2 regions of the Bacillus halotolerans genome follow, and region 1 is predicted to be linked to the other one. Evidence: a T-box and tRNA genes for the amino acid it is inferred to sense, from the RefSeq annotation. Region 1 holds a T-box; the other holds one or more tRNA genes.

Region 1 (4,696 bases):
CTTCATATGCAGTAAACAATGATAATCCCCTCTTTTATAAGACAAGGCGGTTTCTCAAGAAACCGCCTCGGCTTTTCATTAGCCCTTCAGCTCAGCCATTCGTTTTTGAACAGCGTCACGCTTTGCCACATAATCTTTCTCTTTCTCACGTTCTTCATCAATTACGTGCGCAGGCGCTTTTTTTATAAATCCTTCGTTTCCAAGTTTCTTTTGGACACGCTCGACTTCTTTCGTCAGCTTATCGAATTCTTTTTGCAGACGGGCGATTTCTTCATCGATATTAATTAAACCTTCAAGCGGAAGTATGACCTCTGCTCCTGTGACAACTGCCGTCATTGCTTTATCAACAGCTTCGATATCTGTACCGATTTTCAGCGCGCTCGGATTTGTAAAGCGTTCCACATAAGAACGGTTTGCTTCGAGACGGGCTGCGACCTCGTCCGTGCTCGCTTTAATGTACAATTCAACTTGCTTGCTCATCGGTGTGTTTACTTCGCTGCGGATATTACGCACAGAACGGATCAGTTCAACGAGAAGCTTCATGTCAGCAGCAGCTTCAGTGTCTGTATGCTCAGGCACAACAGCAGGCCATGTGCTTACAGTAATGGATTCTCCTTGGTGAGGCAGGTGCTGCCAAATTTCCTCCGTTAAGAATGGCATAAACGGATGGAGCAGGCGCATCGTTTGATCCAGAACATAAGCAAGAATGGAACGGGTTGTTTTCTTAGCCGCTTCGTCTTCTCCGTATAGAGGAAGCTTCGCCATTTCAATATACCAATCACAGAAATCGTCCCAAATAAAGTTATATAAATGGCGGCCGACTTCACCAAATTCATATTTATCAGCTAGCTGTGTCACACTTTCGATCGTTTCGTTTAAACGCGTTAAAATCCACTTGTCAGCTACTGATTTCTCACCTGAAAGATCAAGCTCATCATATGTCATGCCATCCATGTTCATTAATGCGAAACGAGAAGCGTTCCAAATTTTATTGGCAAAATTCCAAGTCGATTCCACTTTTTCATAGCTGAAGCGAAGATCTTGGCCAGGAGAGCTTCCAGTCGCCAGGAAATAGCGAAGGGAATCGGCTCCGTACTTGTCAATCACTTCCATCGGATCGACACCGTTGCCAAGAGATTTACTCATTTTTCTGCCTTGCTCATCACGGATTAAGCCATGGATTAAAACATCTTTAAACGGACGTTCGCCAGTAAATTCAATCCCTTGGAAAATCATGCGTGACACCCAGAAGAAAATGATGTCGTAGCCTGTAACGAGAACGTCAGTCGGATAATAGCGTTTAAAGTCTTCAGCTGTCAAATCAGGCCAGCCCATAGTGGAGAAAGGCCAGAGCGCAGAACTGAACCATGTATCCAGCACGTCTGTATCCTGCTCCCAATTTTCGCTGTCCTCCGGCGCTTCAAGACCGACATATAACTCGCCTGTTTCTTTATGATACCAGGCAGGAATGCGGTGGCCCCACCATAATTGACGGGAAATACACCAGTCGCGGATATTTTCCATCCAATGCAAATACGTTTTTTCGAAGCGGTCAGGAACAAAGTTGACTTTTTCTTCTTTCTCCTGCAATTCAATTGCTGCATCAGCAAGCGGCTGCATACGCACAAACCATTGGGTAGAAAGATATGGTTCAACAACCGCTCCGCTCCGTTCACTATGTCCGACAGAGTGCAGATGGTCCTCGATTTTGAAGAGAACGCCTGCCTCTTGTAAATCTTTAACGAGCTTTTTGCGGCATTCAAAGCGATCCATGCCTTGATATTGCAACGCATTTTCATTCATCGTGCCGTCTTCATTCATGACAAGAATGCGCTCTAAGTTATGGCGGTTGCCAAGCTCGAAGTCGTTCGGATCATGGGCAGGCGTAATTTTCACCGCACCTGAACCAAATTCCATATCAACATAGTCATCGCCGACAATCGGTATTTCACGATTTGTAATAGGCAGAATAACCGTTTTTCCGATAAGGTGCTTGTAGCGCTCATCTTCAGGATGAACCGCAACGGCCGAATCACCAAGCATCGTTTCTGGGCGTGTCGTCGCGATTTCAATTGAACCTGATCCGTCAGCAAGCGGATAGCTCATGTGATAAAACGCGCCTTGAACATCCTTGTAAATGACCTCAATGTCTGATAAAGCTGTTTTTGTTGCCGGGTCCCAATTTATGATGTATTCGCCTCTGTAGATCAAGCCTTTTTTATAAAGTTTGACGAATACTTCGCGAACCGCTCTGTTTAAGCCTTCATCAAGCGTGAAGCGCTCACGGGAATAATCAAGGCCAAGCCCTAATTTCGCCCACTGGCTGCGGATGAAGTCAGCATACTCTTCCTTCCACTTCCACGTTTCTTCAAGGAATTTCTCACGGCCTAAATCGTATCGGCTTGTGCCTTCTTCACGAAGTTTCGCTTCAACTTTAGCCTGTGTCGCGATACCGGCGTGGTCCATCCCCGGAAGCCACAGTACATCATAACCCTGCATGCGTTTCATTCTTGTTACAATGTCTTGCAGCGTGGTATCCCAAGCGTGACCAAGGTGAAGCCTCCCTGTTACGTTTGGCGGTGGAATAACGACAGAGTACGGCTCTTTTGTCTGATCGCTGCCTGCTTCAAAAAACTTACCTTTTAGCCAAAAATCATATCGGTCTTTTTCAACCGCAGCCGGATCGTATTTCGTCGGCATTGTTTGTTCATTCGTTTCCATCATAACCCTCCAGCATGTTTAAAATGGCTGAGAACGAAAAAAGAGCCCTTCATCCTTGGGAAAAGGACGAAAAAGCTCTTTCGCGGTACCACCTTTTTTCATGAACTTTGTCAGTTCATGCGCTTCAACGGATAACGGGGGTTTCCCGAATTTCTCTACTCTTCTTTCAAGAAATTATGCTCCCGGGCGACCTTCCAATCAGACAACATAAGAAGCCTTTCAGCAAGCGGCTTCTCTCTCTGCATGCGTCTTTCTTGTACTCTTCCCGTTCTAAGCAGGTGTATCTATCAGCTCATTATATACTTTATTTATGTTCTTTATTATAGTAAAAGTGTTTTTGATTCGTCAATCATCTTTTCCAAAAATACTGCGTCCTATACAAGATGGGCAGGCACCTATTGACCAAGTATACATATGATGCTTGTAAATGCGTTGAGGAGGATGCACCGTGAAGAAACGTTTCAGCTCTTATTCCCTGCCGCCGTGGGTCAGGCAAATTCGGCTTGTATCCGCGCAAGTGATTATCCCGATTACGATTTTCCAAGGTATCAGAACCATTTTCTTTCCGACAACCTTTGATGTCTTGCTGCTCGCAATATTGATTCTGTTAGCCTGTGCGCTTCATTTGGAATGGATATAAACAAACAAGTCCGCGCCAATTAAGACGTGGACTCGTTTTCCGCCTGAAATTTTTTCTCTTGTTCAATTTGATGGATTTTCATCACAAACGGCTCAATATTTTTCATTTGCCAGTATGCCTTTAATAAGTGTGTACATTCATCTTTTTCACGCCGTCTTTTCCCGGTCTGATAGCGGTTCAGCACTTTGTACACCGTTGCCGGATAAGCCATGTAACTGAGAAAAAGACTGATTTCAGCCTCATGCAGAGGAAATGCTTTCGTATATGCATAAAACCAATCGACACACTCCGGACAAGCTTTTGGAAAACCGCTGAACATTCGTGTGTAAAAGCCGAGCAAGTCGTTATGCGGCGGCCCCACAGACGCTCTCTCAAAATTCGTAAAGTATCCGGTCCCTGCATCATTATACAGAAAATGGTGAATAGACAGGCTGCCGTGGGTAATGACAACCCTTGAGGAGCCTTTTTCTTTTGCCGCTTCATACCAGTCCTTAATCCGCTCAAGCGCAAAGTTTACGGCGGAAATGGTTTCTGAATAATAGGTTACAGCCTGCAATTCAAAGGGGGAAAGGTACCATTCTTTCTCAGCTCTGTCTACAAACTGTTCATAAATGACCTTTTCATTTTCCCACTTTTTTCTCGTTTGTTCATAGTGGCGTTCAATGTCTTCACGCCTGACCTTGATTTCCTGCGCAGTTCTCTCGTGAAGGCGGGCTGTTTCTCTAAATAGATAGGCATGTTTCTGATCCCGCTCTTCCTCTTGGTCAAATTGGAGCCAAGGCATTAAGTAATAGGAGTCTCCAGTTTGTACGCCCCCGGAGAAAAACTCTCCCCCATTTGTTCTGTAAATGGGAACAAAGGAATGAAAGCCTTTTTCCTCAATTGCCACCATTTGATCTGTAAAATGTTTGCCGCGAACCGACTTCATTTTTTTCAGCGCAAATACCCCATAATCTGAATACACTTTCCACACACGAGAACTGACTGGCTCAATAAATTGAGCCGTCAGTCCGTATTCCTGAAGAACCGATTGGACATCTTCCATTCCATTCACCACATTTTCCGATCGCTTACGGCTTACGCATGGCTGCTGTTGTATTGAGGGATATAAAGAATCTGCCCTGCTTTCAATTCATCATCCAGCGCCAAAGAATTCATCCTGATCAGCTGCTGGGAGGTAATGTCGTACCGTTCGCATAAACGTTCAATGGTATCTTCCTGCTGAACAATACAGATTTTCATTCTAGAAAACTCATCTTCTTCTCTTGTAAAGAGTTTTGTTAAATAAAGAGAATTATGATTTTCCTTTGTTTCAGTTCCCTTTGTTTGAGCAGC
Region 2 (4,696 bases), 1.5 Mb from region 1:
CGGCTTGCGGAATTTTTCCAGAAGCATCCGGCGGTGAAACGCGTGTATTATCCGGGGCTGTCTGATCATCCGGGGGCCCAAACCCATAAAAGTCAGTCGATGGGAGCGGGTGCTGTGCTTTCTTTTGAGCTTGAAAGCAAAAAGGCCGTTAAGAAATTAGTAGAGAATGTATCACTTCCGGTCTTTGCTGTGAGCCTTGGCGCCGTCGAATCGATTTTGTCCTATCCGGCAACGATGTCTCACGCGGCAATGCCTAAGGAAGAGCGTGAAAAACGCGGCATCACAGACGGCCTGCTCCGTCTAAGTGTGGGAGTCGAACATGCAGATGATTTAGAACGTGATTTCGAACAAGCGCTGAAAGAAATTGCGCCCGTAGCTGCGCGTTAAAAAAGAAGCCGGGCGATATCCCGGCTTCTTTTTTATTTTTCATCATCAGGATTCAGAATCGCCAGTACTTGATGATCCTCCCATTTTCCATTGATTTTCACGTTTTTTCGGGCAATACCCTCTTTATGAAATCCCGCTTTTTCTAATACGCGCATGGACCCCAGATTGCGAGGCATGACACCGGCTTCAATGCGATGCAGTTTCAAATCGTGAAACGCATAATCAACAATCAGTCTGACCGCCTCTGTCATAAGGCCCTTTCCGTTATGGGCTTTATCTAAAAAGTATCCAATAAACGCGCATTGCAGCGCTCCGCGGATGATTTGGAAAAGGGAAACCGTCCCGATTAATGTATGGTCTTTATTTGTGAAGATGCCGAAGTGATACTCTTGGTCATTTACCAGCCTTTGCTGATATTGTTCGATCCTTTTTCTCTGCCCTTCAATCGTATAGTAATCGTCTGCGCGAATCATGGAGAACTGTTCAAAAAATGCCCGGTTTTCGCTTTGCAGCCGAAGATTCTCTTCAGCATCTTCTGTTTCTAAAGGTCTTATATAAATGGTATGTCCTTTTAACATACAGTGATCTCTCCGTTTCTCTTACATAGTATTCTGAGGAAAGTGTGAAAATCCTTTTTATAAAAAGGAAGAAAACCAATTTCCCATAAAGGTGCCAACATAATTGCCGATCAAGTAGCCGAGTGTGCCGACCAGCATAATCGGTGCAACAAGCTCCCGCCATCCTTTGGCAATCGCCATCGCAGCTGCTGTCGTAGGGCCGCCGACTGTGGCGTTTACGGCAAGCAGAATTTCCTCAAGGCGCACGCGGAACAATTTACCGACAGCTAAGGAAACCGCTAAATTGCTGATGGCGATGATAAAGACAAATAAGAGAATAAGAGGCGCATTTGTGATGATTAACCGGAGATCTGCAGGAATGCCAATCACCACAAAAAACAAATAAATCAAGTAGGTGCCAAGCTCCTGAGATCCATTGAGCCTTTCAAAAAAACGAGGGAACAGAAAGATGATAAGAACGGATAAAGACGTAAGCACGAGGTACTGATCGCCAAGCGTCCCGGTCAAAAGGGGGTGAGAGAACGTAATTTTGAAATAGCCGGAAACCTTACCGCTTACCGCAACAAGAGCAAAAGCAGCTCCAGCGTTAAAGGCAATGTCCTTTAATGAAATGTCTTTCCGCTTCCAATAGCTTTCCGCGCTGTTACCACTGTTTCCTTCCGCTTTTGCCTGATCTTCAAACGGCATCGCATAATGCCGGCGAAACCATTTGAGTGCGGGAATGCTGATTAAAATAAAAAACAACAGCGCCATCATAAAGTTATCTGCCACAACCGTTGCCGACACATATTCGCCCGGTGTCTCAAATTTCGCAGCCATCGCCGCAAAATTAATCCCGCCGCCAATATAGGAGGCACTGATCATCCCGCCGATCTTATCTAGATAGGGAATATGCTGTTTTAATAGAAAAAAAGCGATGATGCTGCCAACCACTGTCCCTAAGGAGCTTATAAGAAAAATAAACAGCAAACGCCTGCTTTCCTTAAAAATCTGCCGCACATTGATCTGAAACAGCAAAAGAGGAATCGCAAGCGGCACTACATATGACCATACGGTGTCGTATACAGGCGATTCAACAGGAAGCACTCCTATATTTGTAAACACCATTGCACCTGCCAGTGCGATAATAGCCCCTGACACAGCGGAAGCCCACTTAAACCGCTGCTCCAGCCAGATGCTCACTGCCGCCCACACCGCAATAAATCCCCATAATACCCATACATCATCAGAAGAAATCAAAGAATGCAAAACCCCATCACCCCTATTGTTAGAAAATTAAGACATATTATAATAGCCGATGAACATAACAGCAAGTCCGAAAAAAGTTTTTCTGAAAAAGCAGTTGACGAATAGAAGGGAAGGTTATATAATAGAACTTGTCAGAAAGACAACAACATACCCAGCAACACATACATATCATGATTCCGTAGCTCAGCTGGGAGAGCGCTACCTTGACAGGGTAGAGGTCGCTGGTTCGAGCCCAGTCGGAATCATAGCTTAAACCCTTGCGCAGCAAGGGTTTTTTACTTTGCTTTAATAAAGCTGGTTTATCAAATTCGCGAGTTGTTGGCAAACTGTTGGCGAAGTGAAAAAAGGTCCCTTGAATTTCCAAGGGGCCTAAAGGATTAAAAGCCTCAATCAACGCTCTTATACCTTTCCGGGATCTTGTCTCTCCAAACAAGCATAAGGTTTTTAAGTTTTTCTGTTTCCATGGAACTTTTGTCGTTTTCACTTTCTGTATATAGGTGTTCTACTACTGTTTTATCTTTTTTTATATATGCAATGGTGGTGTTTAATTGAATCTCATATCCTTCAGACGTGCCATCCAATACTTCTTGAATAATTTTTAAGTATTCATCAGCTTCATTCACCGAAACAATGTCTTCAATGAAATCAGAAAAGTATTCTAGTTCTGTAGGAAGAACTATTCTTAAGTATCCTAAAGGGTCTCTTTTAAATTCAAATGAATATTCCATAATCAATCATTCCTTTGGTTTTTTATATAAAGGATATGCATTTGCTATTGAGCCATCCTTATTAAGGTACATCTCCACATCAATTCCTGATGAAGTTTTGCCGATATACTTATTATCTCGTATTTGTTTTTTGTTTTTGTAAGCTTCAGAAATTGTATTGTAAACTTTTACTCTATCCCATACTTTTTTTACTCCTTTTACTTCTACCTTAGCTCTATATACCCCATTTATATCAGGTACTTCTTCTGTTCCTGGACTTATTCTGCTACCACTCATCATACTCTCATGATGATAACCGACAGCTTTGTTTTTTCTGTTTATTCCTCATGGTATACGTGGTGCTTTATCGTTTTCTTATTAATACCATTTGAATTGACAGATTTCTTCAGAACACTCTCTTTTTCATCTTCAATAGTACTTTTAAGTAGAGGAGTATTTTTGGCGTTATACGTATTATCGAAGTCTTGGGCAATCCCGACAAGTGCAAGATCATTCTTATTTTTAATGAAAAAATTGATATAGGCTTTTCCGCAGCTATTTATCAAGGCGAGGAGCTCTTCACGAAATTACAGGGTAACTTAAAAGCACTTTATGTCGATGCAGATGACCAACAAGGGGTTAATAAAACAATAGAATACTTAGAAAGAAACAAAAACTATTCGTATGTAGAAGACGTTGCCTGTGAGAACGCAGCTGCTTACGCAAACTCTAAAGAATTTGAAATATTCTATGTTTATCATCAGAAAATGATTGCTCAAACGCAAATTCAAAGGGGAGAATGCCAGTATTGACTTTTAAAAAGAAGGTATGTCTTATCCTAGGGGTGTCATTCGTTTTCTATGTGGGTTTGGATCCAGCTTAACAGAAAGTCAAACTTAAAATTCATTTCAAATTACATCGGATCGTCTTCAAACATAAGCATCATCAATCTAGAAAGCCCTTTAAATAGAGGGCTTTTATTTATGTGATAAACAGACAAAAACGAATCGAATGAAATAAAGATATTACGGATCAAAAACCGCAAACGCGGTTAAACGGTTCCAACTGATGAATGGTTAAAAGCTGACGGTATTTATGGACCTAAGACTAAAGCGAAACTTGAAGCGAAATTATAAAAAATTAACCCCCTTCTGTTGTAGAAGGGGGTTAAAATTCATTTATCAATTTTCTTGTGGAGCAATCTTTGCCACTGGAGCACCACAGAGTAGGAAGAATGCAAATACTGCTGGTGGGGAAACTGCTAAACCTATAGTTCCTAGAAATCCTACAACAGTCAACCAATCTCCGTTTTGAATGGCTTTTTGAACTTGATTCAAAGCACCTTTACTTAAGTTAAGTGCATCTTCTAAACATCCTTGAACACTATTAATTTTGACATCGGTATAATTATATTCCTTATTCATATAATTAGCGAAAGCAATCATGCCCTCTTTTTGAGCTGGTGGATAAGGAGCTTTTTCAAGCTCGTCCTCATTGACTGTATATCCCGTCTCTTTGTCAAAAACTAAAATTTTAGTAAAGATGTACTCAACTTCTGCAACAGATTTTTCAATTTGTCCTTCAGTTAAGCCATCTAAACCGTCCTCCGGATTCAATTGTGTTGCTGAAGCTGCTGGTGCTATTGTGGCAATAGCAAGAAAGAAAATCGACGCCAGAAAAAACAATCTTTTCAACATGTGTGAACTCCCCCTTTTTTGAAATGGTAAAGCAATTCAATAGTAACATACAATTTTTCAATAAAAAGGGAATTTTATT

Evidence for each region. The T-box of region 1 lies ahead of valS (valine--tRNA ligase). A T-box ahead of a tRNA ligase gene usually reads a tRNA of that ligase, here a tRNA-Val.
Region 2: it encodes a tRNA-Val, which carries the amino acid that the T-box ahead of valS (valine--tRNA ligase) is inferred to sense. The anticodon was not compared.

Annotation. Positions count from the first base shown of each region.
Region 1 is NZ_CP029364.1:3,426,129-3,430,824, reverse strand. Features, by position in the region: gene DIC78_RS17565 (bifunctional folylpolyglutamate synthase/dihydrofolate synthase) at 1-19, opposite strand, end outside; gene valS (valine--tRNA ligase) at 79-2,721, opposite strand; T-box leader at 2,781-3,003, opposite strand; gene DIC78_RS17555 (hypothetical protein) at 3,170-3,361, shown strand; gene cotN (spore coat protein CotN) at 3,381-4,406, opposite strand.
Region 2 is NZ_CP029364.1:724,733-729,428, reverse strand. Features, by position in the region: gene metC (cystathionine beta-lyase) at 1-387, shown strand, start outside; gene DIC78_RS03610 (GNAT family N-acetyltransferase) at 420-965, opposite strand; gene DIC78_RS03605 (DUF819 family protein) at 1,023-2,213, opposite strand; tRNA gene DIC78_RS03600 (tRNA-Val) at 2,386-2,458, shown strand; gene DIC78_RS03595 (tRNA-Val4) at 2,600-2,941, opposite strand; gene DIC78_RS22120 (EndoU domain-containing protein) at 2,948-3,217, opposite strand; partial or broken gene DIC78_RS03585 (aspartate phosphatase) at 3,463-3,732, shown strand; partial or broken gene DIC78_RS21740 (peptidoglycan-binding domain-containing protein) at 3,947-4,056, shown strand; gene DIC78_RS03575 (hypothetical protein) at 4,102-4,617, opposite strand.